2 regions of the Rhizobium sp. BK529 genome follow, and region 2 is predicted to be linked to the other one. Evidence: riboswitches for the same ligand, from Rfam matches in the RefSeq annotation. Region 2 holds a riboswitch; the other holds the start of a gene.
What was found. Region 2 has a riboswitch for S-adenosylmethionine ahead of metA (homoserine O-succinyltransferase). Riboswitches for the same ligand answer to the same signal wherever they lie in the genome.

Region 1 (7,934 bases), on a different contig from region 2:
CTGGTTTACATCATCTCCGAATTCCGCGGTGCAGATGCAACCTACAGCGCCTTCATCGATCATGAAGCCGTCGCTGCGATGCAGGGTTCGCGCGCCAGCGCCTCGGTTGTCTCCTCGGTGCTGCAGGCGAGCATGCTCGCCAATATCAAAGCGGATACCCCGGCCTTCGCAACGGCGATTTCGACGCCGAGCAAGCTGCCGCAGGCTCGCGACCGGCTGAAGCAGGCGCTCGACCTGGTACCGAGCCGCAAAGCTGCAATCGACGAAATCCTGGCAGGTATCGATGAGCTCGAAAGCCTTTCCAACAAGGCTGTCGAACAGGCGAAAGCCAAGGACAGCGCTGCCGTCCAGCAAACCATCACGCAGATGAACGCCAAGCTGAACGTTCTGACGCCGAAGATGACGGCCAATAACGATGCGATGATGAGCATGGTCAACGATGGCGGCGACGCGCTTTCGGCGACTGTCAACGGCCGTATCGGCCTTTGCTTCGCCCTGATCGGCCTCGCCGTCGTCGGCGCCATCGGCCTCAGTGTCGTCATCTCCCAGATCGGCATCACCACCCCCATGGCCAAGCTGCGCGATCGTATGGCCGGCCTGGCGGAGGGCGATACGGACAGCGAAATCGCCGGGCTCGACCGCCGCGACGAAGTTGGCAAGATGGCAGAAGCCGTCGCGGTCTTCCGCGACAATGCGATCGAACGCCGCCAGCTCGAAGCCCGTGCCGAAGCCGACCGCAGCCTCAGCGACAACGAGCGCCGCGAACGCGAAGCACAGAAGGCTGCGGAAGCCGCCGATCTCGAACGTGCCGTCACTGCCCTCGGCGAAGGGCTGCGCCGGCTTGCCTCCGGCGACCTCGTCGCACGCATCGAATCGCCCTTCGTCGCGCATCTCGATGCGCTGCGCCAGGACTTCAACAACTCTGTCGAGAAGCTCAACGAGACCATGAACATGGTCGGCTCCAACGCCCGTGCGATCAGCGCCGGCGCCAACGAGATCCGTTCATCTGCCGACGAGCTTTCGAAACGCACCGAGCAGCAGGCCGCTTCGGTCGAAGAAACGGCTGCAGCTCTCGAAGAAATCACCACGACGGTGAAGGACGCAGCAAAGCGTGCCGAAGAGGCAAGCCAGCTCGTCGCTCGTACCCGTCTCGGTGCGGAACGGTCCGGCGAGATCGTCCGCAAGGCGGTTTCGGCCATGCAGCAGATCGAGCAGTCCTCGGTCGAAATCGGCAATATCATCGGCGTCATCGACGATATCGCCTTCCAGACCAATCTCTTGGCTCTGAACGCCGGTGTCGAGGCTGCGCGCGCCGGTGAAGCCGGCAAGGGCTTTGCCGTCGTCGCACAGGAAGTGCGCGAGCTTGCCCAGCGCTCGGCAAACGCCGCCAAGGAGATCAAGGCGCTGATCACCACTTCGGGCACGCATGTGCAGACCGGCGTCTCGCTGGTCGGCGAAACCGGCAAGGCGCTTGATGCGATCGTCCACGAGGTGCAGGAAATCAACCAGCACGTCCATGCGATCGCCGAAGCGTCCCGCGAACAGTCGACCGGCCTGCAGGAAATCAATACCGCCGTCAACACCATGGATCAGGGCACGCAGCAGAACGCTGCCATGGTCGAGGAATCCACCGCTGCAAGCCATAGCCTTGCCACGGAAGCGACGGCCCTCAACAACCTGCTCGGCCAGTTCCGCCTCACGGGCACCGGCGGCTTCGTCGCGGCCGCCCCGATCTCGACGGCATCGGCTGCACCGCGCACGGCCGCACGACCGGCAGCGAGAGCTCCGGTGCGTGTTGCCGAGAGCACCGCGCGCCCGGCCGCTTCCCCTGCCCGCGCGCTTGGCCAGAAGATCGCCAGCGCCTTCGGCATGAACGGCAGCGCTGCCCCGGCCGCCAGCCAGGAGGCTGACTGGACGGAGTTCTGAGCCGGAGACACGATTGAATGACAGATGGGCGGCTTCGGCCACCCATTTCTGTTTCGTTATTCTTAAGCCGGCGGACGCCAGCCGACCTCGACGAGAATATTGCCGGGGGCGGTGCAATAGAACAACCAGCCGCCACGAATGGCAGCCGGCGGTCCCGAGACGACCGCATTGTCTGCCGCCAGCCGGCCATGAAGCCGGTCGACATCGGATCTTTCGGCGAGGATGAAGCCGAGATGATAGGTCTGCCGCTGTAACTCGACCTGATCGACACCGCCGAACTTCGGCAGCGGGCGGCTCAAGACGATCTCGGTGCCGTGATCGTCGTGAAGGATCGCCCGACCGATCCGCTCGTTCATCTCCTGTTGTGACAGGGAGAAATAACGCAGGAAGAAATCGGCCGTGGCGGCGATATCAGGCACGTAAAAATCAAGATGGTTCAAACGCATGATTGTCTCCTTTGAGAGTAAAATCCCGGAGGAGTGCGTCTTCTAACGCTCCGCATGCCGCCGGGACGCCGCACTCGCATGCGGGCCACGTCGCGGGTTCTCGTGTGAAACACGGAGCAGAGCTTCCGATAATGGAAGGGACCGGGCTTACCTCATCCGGTCCTGCCTTTTTCGACAGTGCCGCTCTAGCAGATCGCGCCACGAGCGGCAACCAGATCAATCGAGTGGCATCCTGACGCCGGCAGCTTTTACAGAAGGTTCGTGGCGAGATCAGATCGAAGTGATCGCCTCCGTTTCCATCGTGAGCTTTCCGCGATTTGGGGTACAATGACACCTGCAGCGGAAGGAAAGGCTCCGGACATGAAACTTATTGCACTTGGCCTCATCGGTGCGCTTGGGCTCGCCGGCTGCACGGCTGTCGAATATACCGGCCCGGGCATCGAGCCCATCCCCGGCAGCATCACCTATAATGGCCAGCCGCGCACAAAACTCACGAAATCGCCTGTTGGATCGACTTTCCCGCACAATTTCATCGATCAGTACGGCCGCCAGGTCGAGGAGACCTACATCATCCGCCCGGATCGCACCCTGGCGATCGCTCACCGCCGGTATCGGCCGATCAATATTTTCGGAAGAGATTGACGAGGGCAGCTGGAGCGGGTGAAGGGAATCGAACCCTCGTATTCAGCTTGGGAAGCTGCTGCTCTACCATTGAGCTACACCCGCCGACCGATTGAGACTTCCAACAGATGGCCGCCGCTGTCAAGTCGCAGCATCACCGCAGATCAGATGCGGAAATGCTTCGAGAGCTTGAGGCCCTGGGCCTGATAGTTGGAGCCGAGGCCTGAGCCATAGAGGCTCGAGGGCTGCTCCTGCATGTGTTCGTAGATCAGGCGGCCGACGATCTGGCCATCTTCCAGGATAAACGGCACTTCGTGGCTGCGCACTTCCAGCACCGCGCGGCTGCCGCGCCCGCCGGCCGGCGCATGGCCGAAGCCCGGATCGAAGAAGCCGGCATAATGGACGCGGAATTCGCCGACGAGCGGATCGAAGGGTGTCATTTCTGCCGCGTAGTCAGGGGGAACGTGCACGGCCTCGCGCGAGACAAGGATATAGAACTCATCCGGATCGAGGATCAGCTCGTTGCGGCCACGGCTATAGAGCGGCTCCCAGAAATCGAAAATATCGTGCTGCGCCTTCTTGTCGACATCGACGACAGCCGTGTGGTGCTTGCCGCGATAGCCGATCAGGCCGTCCTTGTCGCCCGTCAGGTCGATCGACAGCGCGATGCCGCCGCCGGAGATGTTCGGCTGCTTGGCGGCGACCAGTGTTTCCGTCTCATGCAGCTTCAGAAGATCAGGCTCGCTCAGCACCGGATGGCCGACACGGAAACGGATCTGCGACAGGCGCGAGCCGCGACGCACGACGATGGGGAAGGTCCGCGGGCTGATTTCGAGGTAGAGCGGGCCGGAATAGCCTGACGGAATCTTGTCGAATTCCTGCGCATAGTCGGTGATGACGCGGGTGAAGATATCGAGACGGCCGGTCGAGCTCTTCGGATTGGCCGAGGCCGACATGTCGGCCGGCAGATCGAGGTGCTCGATCAGCGGCACGATATAGACGCAGCCGGTTTCCAGTACTGCGCCTTCGGAGAGGTCGATGACGTGCAGGCTCAGCCGATCCAACTTGTCGGAGACAAGATGGGATGGGCCGGGCATGAAGCTGGCGCGCACACGAAAAGCCTTGGCACCCAACCGCAGATCCAGACTTGCGGGCTGAATCTGATCACGATCAAGCTCGCGCTCGCTTTTGAGACGCCCCGTTTCAAACAGCGCGGCAATTGCGCGGTCGGCCAGAATTCCAGTTTCGCGAGCCATCATGCCCCATCCATAATCTGCCGCCGACAAAACCAAAGTCGGGGAATTGACGCAAGCACAGAACGGCAGTATTGCAAATTTATCCCGTGGTGATTTGGCCGGTCGGCTTGCAGCCACGTTAAACAAGTGGCTAAAAGGACCGGGTATGAAACCGGTCTGCTTTTGCGGCCGGTTTTTTTGTTGTTTGAAAGTGGTGATGGCATGAGCAAGACCTGGCGCCCTGCAACCCAACTCGTCCACGGCGGTACGCTGCGCTCGCAATATGGCGAGACTTCGGAGGCAATCTATCTCACGCAGGGTTTCGTCTACGATACGTCCGAAGCGGCAGAAGCGCGCTTCAAAGGCGAGACGGATGGCTTCATCTACGCGCGCTACGGCAGCCCCACCAATGATATGTTCGAAAAGCGCATGTGCATGCTGGAAGGTGCGGAAGACGCCCGCGCCACGGCCTCCGGCATGGCCGCCGTTACCGCCGCCATCCTCTGCCAGCTGAAGGCCGGCGATCATATCGTTGCCGCGCGCGCCCTCTTCGGCTCCTGCCGCTGGGTGGTCGAGACGCTGGCGCCGAAATATGGTATCGACTGCACGCTGATCGACGGGCGCTATCTCGAGAACTGGGAAAAGGCTGTTACACCGAAGACCAAGGTGTTCTTCCTGGAAAGCCCGACCAACCCGACGCTGGAAGTGGTCGATATTGCCGGTGTCGCCAAGCTCGCCAACCAGATCGGCGCCAAGGTGGTCGTCGACAACGTCTTCGCAACGCCGCTCTTCCAGAAGCCGCTGGAACTCGGCGCCCATATTGTCGTCTATTCCGCCACCAAGCATATCGACGGCCAGGGCCGCTGCCTCGGCGGCGTCGTGCTCTCCGACAAGGAATGGATCGACGAGAACCTGCACGACTATTTCCGTCATACCGGCCCGGCCATGTCGCCCTTCAACGCCTGGACGCTGCTGAAGGGCATCGAAACGCTGCCGCTGCGCGTCAAGCAGCAGACGCAGAATGCCGCAAAGATCGCCGACTTCCTCGCCGATCAGGGCAAGGTCGCCAAGGTCATCTATCCCGGCCGCAAGGACCATCCGCAGGCCGATATCATCGCCAAGCAGATGTCGGGCGGCTCGACGCTCGTCTGCTTCGAACTGAAGGGCGGCAAGGACGCGGCGTTTGCGCTGCAGAACGCGCTCGAGATCGTCAAGATCTCCAACAATCTCGGCGACTCCAAGAGCCTCATCACGCATCCGGCCACAACCACGCACAAGAACCTGACGGACGAGGCGCGCGCCGAACTCGGTATTTCGCCGGGCACGGTACGCCTTTCGGCCGGCATCGAAGATACGGATGATCTGATTGAAGATTTTGCCCGCGCTCTGGCCAAAGTTTCGGCCTGATCCTCAAGGCACGGCTGCAGAACAAACGCTGCAGCCGCGACATTTGCCTTGAAATTAACACTGAGAGTTAGGCTTAATGAACGAAAGCCCGCCCAATCGGGGATGGCAAGGCCGAGATTACTGTACCGTTTCTTGACGCACGAGGCCCGTTATAAGATACGAGTAATGTATCCTGACTAAGGTGTAAGGCATGTATCGCGCTCTCACACGAGATATCGAAGTCGTTGTCGAACCCTTTTATCTGGAGGAGCAATCCGATCCGGACGACGATCGTTACGTCTGGGGCTACCGCGTCGTGATCAGCAACAATTCCGAAATCGCCGTGCGCCTCGTCAACCGCTACTGGAATATCACCGATCAGAACGGGCAGATCGACGAGGTGAGCGGCCCCGGCGTCGTCGGCGAACAGCCGCGGCTGCAGCCGGGCGATACCTATGAATATTCATCGGGCTGTCCGCTGGATACGCCATCCGGCCTCATGTTCGGCCACTATCAGATGGAGACGGACGAAGGCGAGATGTTCGATGTCGACATACCCGCCTTCTCCTTGGATTCACCCGGCCTGCTCAGAGTGCTGAACTAATCCTGTCCACCTACTCCGCCGGTGCCAGTTCATGCACCGGGAAGCGGTACGTCGTCGAGCAGAATTCGCAGGTCACCGAGATCTCGCCATTTTCCTGGCTCGCCTCGATTTCCTCGGCGCTAAAACCCTTCAGCACGCCGCCGATCTTTTCCCGCGAACAACTGCAACGATCGAAGACCGCGCGCGGTTCGTAGACGCGCACGCCGCGCTCGTGGAAGAGGCGGAAGAGCAGGCGCTCGGTACCGACGAGCGGATCGGTAAGCTCATCGGCATCGACGGTCTCGACGAGCGAGCGAGCTTCCATCCAGGCATCATCCTCGACATGGGCGCGCGCTGCGGTGTCGCCGTCGCCGCCATGGAGATCGGGCTGGCGCATGCGCTCCGGCGCTTCCGGCAGGAACTGGGCAACAAGACCGCCGGCCCGCCAGCGGTGACGCGGCTTGCCGTTCTCGTCGCGGTCGAAGAGTTCGGCAGCGGCAAGGCGAACCCGCGTCGGGATCTGCTCCGACTGGCGGAAGTAGACGCCGGCAATGTCTTCCAGCGAGGCGCCATCCAGCGCTACGATGCCCTGATAGGGCTGGCTGAACTTACCCTGGTCGATGGTGAAGGCGAGGACGCCCTTGCCAAGAAGTTGTTCCGGCTCGGTCTCGCCCGAAGCGACTGCCTTGTCGAGCAGGGCCTGGTCGAAACGGGCATAGGCGCGGACATTTTCCGGCGTCGAGAAATCGCAGACCAGAAGATCGACGGGGCCGTCGCTTTTCGTCTGGACGGTGAACTTGCCTTCGAATTTCAGCGAGGTGCCAAGCAGCACCGTGAGCACCACCACTTCCGCCAGAAGGCGGGCGACGGGGGCGGGATAACGATGCCGCTCAAGAATCGCGTCCAGCATCGGGCCGAGCTGGACGGCGCGACCGCGCACATCAAGCCCTTCCACCTGAAAAGGGACGACATGATCATCGCCGGCGAAATCGAACTCGCCGAGAGCGGCTGCAGCTTCTGCCATGGCTTTCACTCCTATTTTATAGGAGCAGCCGACTAGCGCGCCGGCCGCTCGCGCAGCCGCGAGTTTGGGACTCGCGACATCCGATTATGGTTCAGATCGCGCCCAGGCACCAAGCAAGAATCGACTTCTGCGCATGAAGACGGTTTTCCGCCTCATCGAAGACCACGGATTGCGGGCCATCGATCACCTCGTCCGTCACTTCCTCACCGCGATGAGCGGGAAGGCAATGCATGAACAATGCGTCTTTGCCGGCCTGCGCCATCAAATGCGCGTTGACCTGATAGGGCTGGAAGACATTGTGACCGCGGGCCCGATGTTCCTGATTCATGGAGACCCAGGTATCGGTCACCACGCAATCGACGCCGGCGACCGCACGGTCGGCATCATGGCATAGCATGATTTCGGCGCCCTCATTGCGGGCCCAGTTCAGATAGTGATCCTTGGGCTCGGAACCAAGGGGTACAGCCATGTTCATGCGATAGCCGAAACGAGCAGCCCCTTCGACGAGGGAATGCAGTACGTTGTTGCCGTCTCCGGTCCAGGCGATCGTCTTGCCCTTGATCGGGCCGCGATGCTCTTCGAAGGTCATGATATCGGCCATGATCTGGCAAGGGTGCGTGTCGTCCGTCAGCGCGTTGATGACGGGAACGGTCGCATGTTCGGCGAGCTCCAGCATGCGGCTGTGCTCGGTCGTGCGGATCATGATCGCATCG
Region 2 (7,934 bases):
CCGCGCCATCGGTTCGGCAAGTGCCTGCTTCAGATTGTCCAGCCGACCGATGAGATTGGAGAAATAGGCATCCGTGATTGCAGTCATCCGCTGCTCTCCTTAAGCCGCTTCGCCGCCAAGCCAAGTCGCCTTCACTTCGATTGTATCAGCGAAATGCACGAGATCGGCGCGCGCGCCCGGCGAAAGATGGCCTCGATCGGCAAGCCGCAGGAAACGCGCCGGATAGAGCGTTGCCATCCTCAACGCTTCGGCAAGCGTCAGTTCCAGATAGGTGACGCCATAGCGGATCGTTGACGCCATATCGACATCCGAGCCCGCCAGTGTACCGTCCGAAAGCACCAGCTTCGAGCAGAATCCGCCTCTTTCGCGCCGCACGGTGCGGCCATTCAGTGTAAAGGTATCCTTCTCCGAGCCGACGAGCGACATGGCATCAGTCACAAAGAACAGCTTGCCCTCGCCGCGCTTGGCGCGCAGTGCGGTTCGCAGCGCCTTCGGATCGACATGGTGTCCGTCGGCAATGATGCCGCACCAGACTGCTGGATGGTCGATCGCGGCCCCAACGAGCCCTGGCGCGCGATGCGCCAACTGGCTCATGGCATTGAAGAGATGCGTCACACCCCGCGCGCCGGCATCGAAGCGGGCTTCTGCCACTTCGCTGGTGCTATCGGAATGGCCGATGCTGACGATGACGCCGGCTTCGCTGAGCTCGCGCACCTGCGAGACCGTGATCTGCTCCGCAGCAATGGTGACAAGCAGGGTCCCGATCGCCTCACGCGCGGTGATAAAGGCCTTGATATCCTTGCCCTCAACAGGGCGCATCAGTTCCGCAAGATGGGCGCCCTTGCGAGCCGGCGCCAGATGCGGGCCTTCGAGGTGCAAGCCGGCGACTCCGCGATTGGCCTTCACGGCGACTTTTGCCGCTTCGATCGCCGCAGCCGTTGCGTCGGCGGTGTCTGTGATCAGCGTCGGCAGCAGTGCCGTCGTGCCGTAAGGGCGGTGCCCATCGGCGATCATGTACATGGAGTCCGGCGACGGTTCATCGTTCAGCATACGACCGCCGCCGCCGTTGACTTGCGCATCGATGAAGCCGGCAGACAGGACGCCGCCGTCAAGCGCCACGATCTCGCCTTCAGGCAGATCGCTCCGGCCGACGATCGCCTCGACGCAGCCGTCCTTGACGATCAATGCCCGCTCGTCATGAAAGCGCTCGCCATCGAAGATACGTGCACCGGTGAAGATCTTGCGGGTCATCAGACGGTCTCCGTCACCTTCAGCAGATTTGCTGGCTTGTCCGGATCGAAACCCTTGCGGCGGGTTACGGACTCGATCAGGCGATAATAGACGAGCAGCGAAACCAGGGGATCGACAAGACCGTTGCCTGTCGTCGGAACTTGCAAATTGACGCCTGCAAGCGGTTTTGTCGAGAAGGGCACGGTCGTCGCGCCGAGTTTCTGCAGCCGTTCCAGCGCCTTTACGTTATTGTTGAAGGCGGCATCTTCGGGCACGAAGCCAACAATCGGAAAGCCCGGTTGCACGAGGCGCATCGGACCATGCATCAGCTCGGCGAGCGAGAAGGCTTCTGCATGAAGGCCGGCCGTCTCCTTGGCCTTCAGCGCTGCTTCGAGAGCAATGGCATAGGCCGTGCCGCGGCCACCGGTGTAAAGCGATGCGGCGTTGAACAAAACATCTTCGGCTCTGGTAGTGTCGATACCGGACGTCGCAGAAAGTGCAGCCGGCAGCTTCTCCAGAGCAGCCTGCAATTCAGCCTTGTTACCGATTGCCGCCGTAACGCCAGCAAGGGCGGCGACCGACGCGATGAACGACTTGGTTGCCGCAACGCTCTTTTCAGCACCGGCATTGAGGCCGAGAACGATATCGGCCTGCTTGGCGAGCGGACTGTCGATGACGTTGACAACGGCAATCGTTGTCGCCCCGCCTTTTTTGGCCGCTTCCTGCAGCGCAACGATGTCCGGGCTGGCACCCGACTGGGAGACGGTAAAGTGGATGCCACTCTTCAGATGCAGAGGAGCGCCATAAACGGAAGCGATGGACGGACCGATCGAGGCGACCGGCACGCCGCAGGTGATTTCAAAGAGATATTTGAAGAAGGTCGCGGCATGATCCGACGAACCGCGCGCCGCCGTTGTCACCACGCTGGGGCGAGCGGACGAGAACAGCCGGGCGATTTCGGCGAAGACCGGTTTTTCCTTTTCGAGCAGCGTGGCGACCACCTCGGGCGACTGGCCCGCTTCCTGCAACATCAGCGACTGGTTCTCACTCATAGGTCATCTCCAATTCTCAGTTCAGCGACGAAATCATAGGCGTCACCACGATAATGCGAGCGGGTGTATTCAACGACGCGCTGGTCTTCCAGGCGCGAAACGCGTTCGATCAGAAGGGCCGGTGCCCCGACCTTGACGTTCAAGATAGCGGCCGATGAAGGGTCGAGCGTGACGGCGGTCAGCCGCTGCATGGCGCGCACCGGCTTGTGACCGTGAGCAGCGAGCGCATCATAGAGCGAGCCTTCGCCGCCAGCTTCCTCGCCCAAAAACTTGACCGGCACGACGGCGCGCTCGATTGCGAGCGGCAGCCCGTCGGCAAGGCGCAGGCGATCGAGCCGCAAGACCGGTTCATCCACACCAAGACCGAGCAGAAAGGATTCTTCCGGAGAAGGGTTATTGACTGTGCGCGACAGGATCTTCGCCGCCGGCGAGCGTCCGCGCGAACGCATATCCGCTGAGAAGGACGAAAGCCGCCACAGCGGCTGCTCCATGCGCTCCACCTTGCTGGAAACGAAGGTGCCGCTGCCGTGGCGCGATTCCAGTGCTCCTGACGTCATGAGATCGCGATAGGCTGTCCGCACGGTTACGCGCCCGAGCTTCAAGGCTTCCGCAAGATCGCGCTCGCCAGGCAGCGCCGTGCCGGGCTTCAGGAGACCTTCCTGGATGAGACCGGTCAACGCCAGCGCCAACCTCTTGTAAAGCGGTCCCGTTGCTGCTTCATCCCGCAGCCCACGGCCATTCAGTTCCGCTATCAGACTGGTTCTATCCATGGCCCAACAATAGAACCTATTTAGAACCAGACGGCAAGCCAGATTCGTATCGGCAAAAGAAAAACCCTCGCGGGACGGCAGCGAGGGTTTCATTGATCCTGATTGGACGAGCGAGTTCAGTTCTTCGTGAAGATATAATCCGTTTCCTGACGCAGCACTTCGCCGGGGCGCAGCACGGCATTCGGGAAGCCCTGATGATTGATTGCGTCCGGCCAGATCTGCGTTTCCAGGCAAAAACCGGCAAACGGACCGTATCTGCGGCCGTCGAGGCCAGGCACCGGTACGCTGAGCTTGAAACCGGCATAAAACTGCACGCCCGGCTCGGTCGTACGCACTTCCAGTGAAACACCGGAATGCAGGCTTCGGGCAAGTACCACGGATCGCTTGGCCGTACGCTCGTTCGAAAAGCAGAAATTATGGTCGTAGAGCGCCTGCTCGTGCCCGGCGAAACGCTTCATCGGCGCCATCTCGCGGAAATCGAATTCATTCCCCGCGACCGAACGGATCTCACCGGTCGGGATCTGCTTCTCGTTCGTCGGCAGATAGTGGTCAGCGGCAATCATGATGTCATGTGCGAGCGCATCTTCGCGGCCGTCGAGATTGAAATACGAATGCTGGCAGACATTGGCGAGTGTCGGTGCGTCCGTCGTCGTTTCGTAATTGACGGAAAGCTCGCCGTTCCCATGCACACGATAGGTCGCCTGGATGGTGCAGTTACCGGGATAGCCGGCGCGGCCATCGGGATCGACAATCTTCAGCACCACACGGTCGGCCTCGTACTCGACGATCGTCCAGACGAGCCTGCCGATATTATCGCTGCCGCCATGGAGATGGGTGACACCGTTCTCATTAAGCTCGAGTTGGTAGTCCTTGCCATCGAGCGTGAACTTGCCGTCGCCGATGCGGTTAGCGCAGCGTCCCGGCGTCGCGCCGAAGAAAGGCGAATGGTCGAGGTAGTCGTCAAAATTCTCGAAGCCGAGCACCAGCGGCGCATCATGCCCTTCGAGCCTTGCATCCTGGATGACCGCACCCCAGCTCAATACCTTGACCGTCAATCCGCCGCCGCGGATGATGACGCGATGAACAGTCTCCCCGTCCCTCGTCTGCCCGAAAACTTCTCGTTCCAACTTGTCCACCATGATCGCCGCTACTCCATCCCAAGGTTCAGGAACCGGAAACTGCCCCCATTTCCCGCAAACCGCAACCGGGCGGGGCTGGAAAACAAAACGCCGCCGCAAAAATGCGGCGGCGCATTTCTAAACCCAACCGGTGACCCTCAGATGTCCGAGCCGATCTCCTCGATATCGTAGGGCGTCGTCTGGTAGATCTCATTGATCCAGTTGCCGAAAAGCAGATGCGCGTGGCTGCGCCAGCGGTTCTGCGGCGCAAGCGCCGGATCATTATGCGGGAAGTAGTTGTGCGGCATCTTGATCGGCACGCCGGCATTCACATCGCGGAAATATTCCTCCGAAAGCGATGTAGAATCATATTCGACATGGTTGAAGATATAGAGCCGCCGCCCCTTCGGCTCGTGGACGAGACAGACGCCCATCTCGTTCGATTCCATCAGGATCTCAAGCCCGTCGACCTTCTCGATATCCGCGCGGCGCACCTCGGTCCAGCGCGACACCGGGACCTCGAAATTATCAGAGAAACCGTTGAGATAGACGGAGGAGGGCTTGAGGTTGTTGTGGCGGTAAACGCCGAAAGCCTTTTCCTTCAGTTCATACTTGGGCACGCCGTGGAAATGATAGATGCCCGCCATCGCGCCCCAGCAGACATTCATGGTCGAGTGGACGTTTGTCTGCGTCCAGTCGAAAATCTGCTGCATTTCCTTCCAATAGGTAACATCCTCGTAGGGAAGCGTCTCGATCGGCGCACCCGTGATGATGAAGCCGTCGAACTTGCGATGCTTCACTTCCTCCCAGGTCTGGTAGAAGGCGAGCAGATGTTCTTCAGGCGTATTCTTGGCCTTGTGGTTTCCGACGCGGATCAGCGAGAATTCCACCTGAAGCGGCGAAGCACCCACCAGGCGCGCCATCTGAACCTCGGTCTTGATCTTGTTCGGCATGAGGTTGAGCAGCCCGATCTGCAGCGGGCGGATATCCTGACGGATCGCCACGGTTTCGGTCATCACCCGCACGCCCTCGTTCACAAGCGTTTCGAAGGCAGGCAGCGTATCGGGGATTTTGATGGGCATTGCGGTCAACTCGATCAAAATAAAAAACCGGCGGCGAAAGAATCGCTACCGGTCCGCACGCGGCCCTTTAGCGACTTATTTAACGTGGCTGCAAGCCGGCCGGCCAAATCACCACGAGGTATCCTAGATAGCGCCAGTCCGGCTGCGAATCAACTGTCAATGCAGATAGCTACAAAAGCCATCACGCTTTCTTTATAGATGGTGGAATCTGTTGATGGACCAGTAACGCCCCCATGTTATTAATGTCAGGATGGGCGGATTTGGAAATTTGAAATGGCAAACGACGTAAAAAGGGGGAGGGGCATCCAGAGTCAGGACCGCGTAGGATATGATCTCAGCCTGACATATCGGCTTGGAGTGATGTTCTCCGCATTCTGGAATTCGCAGGTCCGCGGCAAGGTGCTGCTGCTTGCGACATCGCTTGTCATCATCATCCTGGCGACTGCCTATGGACAGGTGATTCTCAACGAATGGAACGCTCCCTTTTACGATTCCCTCGAACGCCGTGATCTTGGCGAGTTTTTCCGCCAGCTCGAAGTCTTCGTGATGATCGCCGGCGCATTGCTGCTGCTCAACGTGCTGCAGGCCTGGCTGAATCAGATGACCGCGCTCTACATGCGTGAGGGTCTCTCACGCGATCTCGTCGATCAGTGGCTGAAGCGCAAGCGTGCGCTGAAGCTCTCCGCCATCGGCATTATCGGCGTCAATCCGGACCAGCGCCTCCACGAGGACTCGCGCAACCTCGCCGAAAGCACCACGGGTCTTGCGCTTGGTCTCCTGCAATCGACCATCCTGCTTGTAAGCTTCATCGGCGTGCTTTGGGAGCTTTCAAGCGGCTTCATCTTCCGTATGGGCGGCCATAGCTTCTCCATTCCCGGCTATATGGTCTGGGCGGCGATCTTCTATGCCGCATCGGCCTCGGTATTGAGCCAGGTCGTCGGCAGCAAGCTCGTCAAGCTGAACGCCGACCGGTTTTCCAAGGAAGCCGAACTGCGCTTCGCTTTGATGCATGCCAATGAGAATATGCCGGCGATTACGGTGGCGCACGGCGAGGAGAACGAGCGCAAGCGCATCAACGCCGACATCAGCAACGTTCTCTCGGTCATCAAGCGTCTCGCCATGGCCAACACAAACCTGACATGGGTCTCGGCAGGTTACGGCTGGCTGGTTATCGTTATTCCGATCATCGTTGCGGCACCCGCCTATTTCTCCGGCGGCCTCACCTTCGGCCAATTGATGGTATCGGTCGGGGCCTTCAATCAGGTCAATACGGCGCTACGCTGGTATGTCGCCAACTTCGGCCCGATTGCCGAATGGCGTGCCACGCTGATGCGCGTCACCGATTTCCGCCAGGCGCTTCAGGAGATGGATGACGGGTTCGATGTAAAGGACGCCATCATCTACGAGGAAACCGCGCCCGACACCCTCACACTGAAGGATATCGTCATTATCGCGAAGCTCGGCGAGGATATCGATGACTGTGGCGGCTTTCGGATGCGCGAGACGGACGTGACGATCAAGGCTGGTGAAAAGGTCATGATCAACGGTGATCACAGCGTGAACCGCCGCCTGCTCTTCCAGGCGATGGCCGGTCTCTGGCCCTCTGGCAAAGGCACTATGGGGCTGCCGCCTGCCGCCGACATGCTGTTCATCCCGCAGGTCGCCTATATTCCTGGCGGCTCGCTACGCGAGGCGATCGCCTTCCCCGAAAAACCTGAGACCTATGATAATGCGGCGGTCGAAGCCGCGCTTGAAGCCGCTGGCCTGCATTCACTGATCGCACGCCTCGATACGAAGGCGCGCTGGGACAAGATCCTTGATAGCGACGAGCAGAAAGCCATCGGTTTTGCCCGCCTGCTTCTCGTCAAGCCGCGCTGGGCCGTTTTCGACGAAGTGCTCGAAGGCATGGAACCCGAGTGGCAGCATACGATGACCAAGCTGCTCGCAACGATGCCGGATACCGGCATGATCTATATCGGACGTTCGGAAGCCTATATGGAAGCACTGCATCCGCGCACGCTGCACTTGCTGGCTCTGCCTTCAAAGCCGAGCGAGGAACCACCTGCAGCGTCAGCGGGATCGAGCGCCGTGGCCGCCGCCCCGGCGCTCTAAAGTAGTTCCAGCATAGTCTTTGCAGTTCTGTGTCCGGAATTGCGTGAAAACAAAGTCCGGAAATCCTACATCGGCGGCATCACGCCATTGACGCCGATGGTGACTTGCGCGGCCGAGATGTTGCCGTCGGCCGCCTTCTCCGCCATGACGATCACGCCGGCGCCGGGCTTCAGGTCATCCTTGGTTGCCGCCGCAAATGTGACAATCGGTGTACCGTCGGCAATCGAGATGATCTTTTCCTTGCCCTGATAGGTGAGCGTGATCGTATGGCCGTCGACGGCCTTGACCGCATTGCTGACGGTCGCATTCGTCATCGAGCTGTTCGGCTGAACATCCCACGGGCGGCTGCCTTCGCCGGTGCCCTTCATCGCGGCCGGGAAGATCAGCACTTCGATTGCGCCGTCGGGCCCAGTGCCTTTCGGCAGCGAGGCCACGCCTACAAAATCGCCGACCTTGATGTCGTCGACCGAGGCCTTCTTGATGCCGGCGACCTTCCACCCCGATTTTAGTGCGACTGTCGCATCGCTGCCTTCGCGGGTCTTGACGATCAGCATGTCGCCGTTGAGGCTC

Region 1: another riboswitch for S-adenosylmethionine. It lies ahead of FHX08_RS14675 (O-succinylhomoserine sulfhydrylase); the one in region 2 lies ahead of metA (homoserine O-succinyltransferase).

The regions. Positions count from the first base shown of each region.
Region 1 is NZ_JACIAU010000001.1:2,910,230-2,918,163, forward strand. Features, by position in the region: gene FHX08_RS14650 (methyl-accepting chemotaxis protein) at 1-1,926, shown strand, start outside; gene FHX08_RS14655 (VOC family protein) at 1,989-2,372, opposite strand; gene FHX08_RS14660 (hypothetical protein) at 2,733-3,014, shown strand; tRNA gene FHX08_RS14665 (tRNA-Gly) at 3,025-3,098, opposite strand; gene FHX08_RS14670 (2'-deoxycytidine 5'-triphosphate deaminase) at 3,158-4,252, opposite strand; SAM riboswitch at 4,326-4,404, shown strand; gene FHX08_RS14675 (O-succinylhomoserine sulfhydrylase) at 4,451-5,635, shown strand; gene apaG (Co2+/Mg2+ efflux protein ApaG) at 5,826-6,218, shown strand; gene FHX08_RS14685 (Hsp33 family molecular chaperone) at 6,229-7,221, opposite strand; gene argF (ornithine carbamoyltransferase) at 7,313-7,934, opposite strand, start outside.
Region 2 is NZ_JACIAU010000004.1:306,922-314,855, forward strand. Features, by position in the region: gene FHX08_RS24280 (SIS domain-containing protein) at 1-87, opposite strand, end outside; gene nagA (N-acetylglucosamine-6-phosphate deacetylase) at 100-1,251, opposite strand; gene FHX08_RS24290 (SIS domain-containing protein) at 1,251-2,282, opposite strand; gene FHX08_RS24295 (GntR family transcriptional regulator) at 2,279-3,052, opposite strand; gene FHX08_RS24300 (aldose epimerase family protein) at 3,169-4,191, opposite strand; gene metA (homoserine O-succinyltransferase) at 4,329-5,252, opposite strand; SAM riboswitch at 5,300-5,377, opposite strand; gene FHX08_RS24310 (ABC transporter ATP-binding protein/permease) at 5,526-7,364, shown strand; gene FHX08_RS24315 (hypothetical protein) at 7,430-7,934, opposite strand, start outside.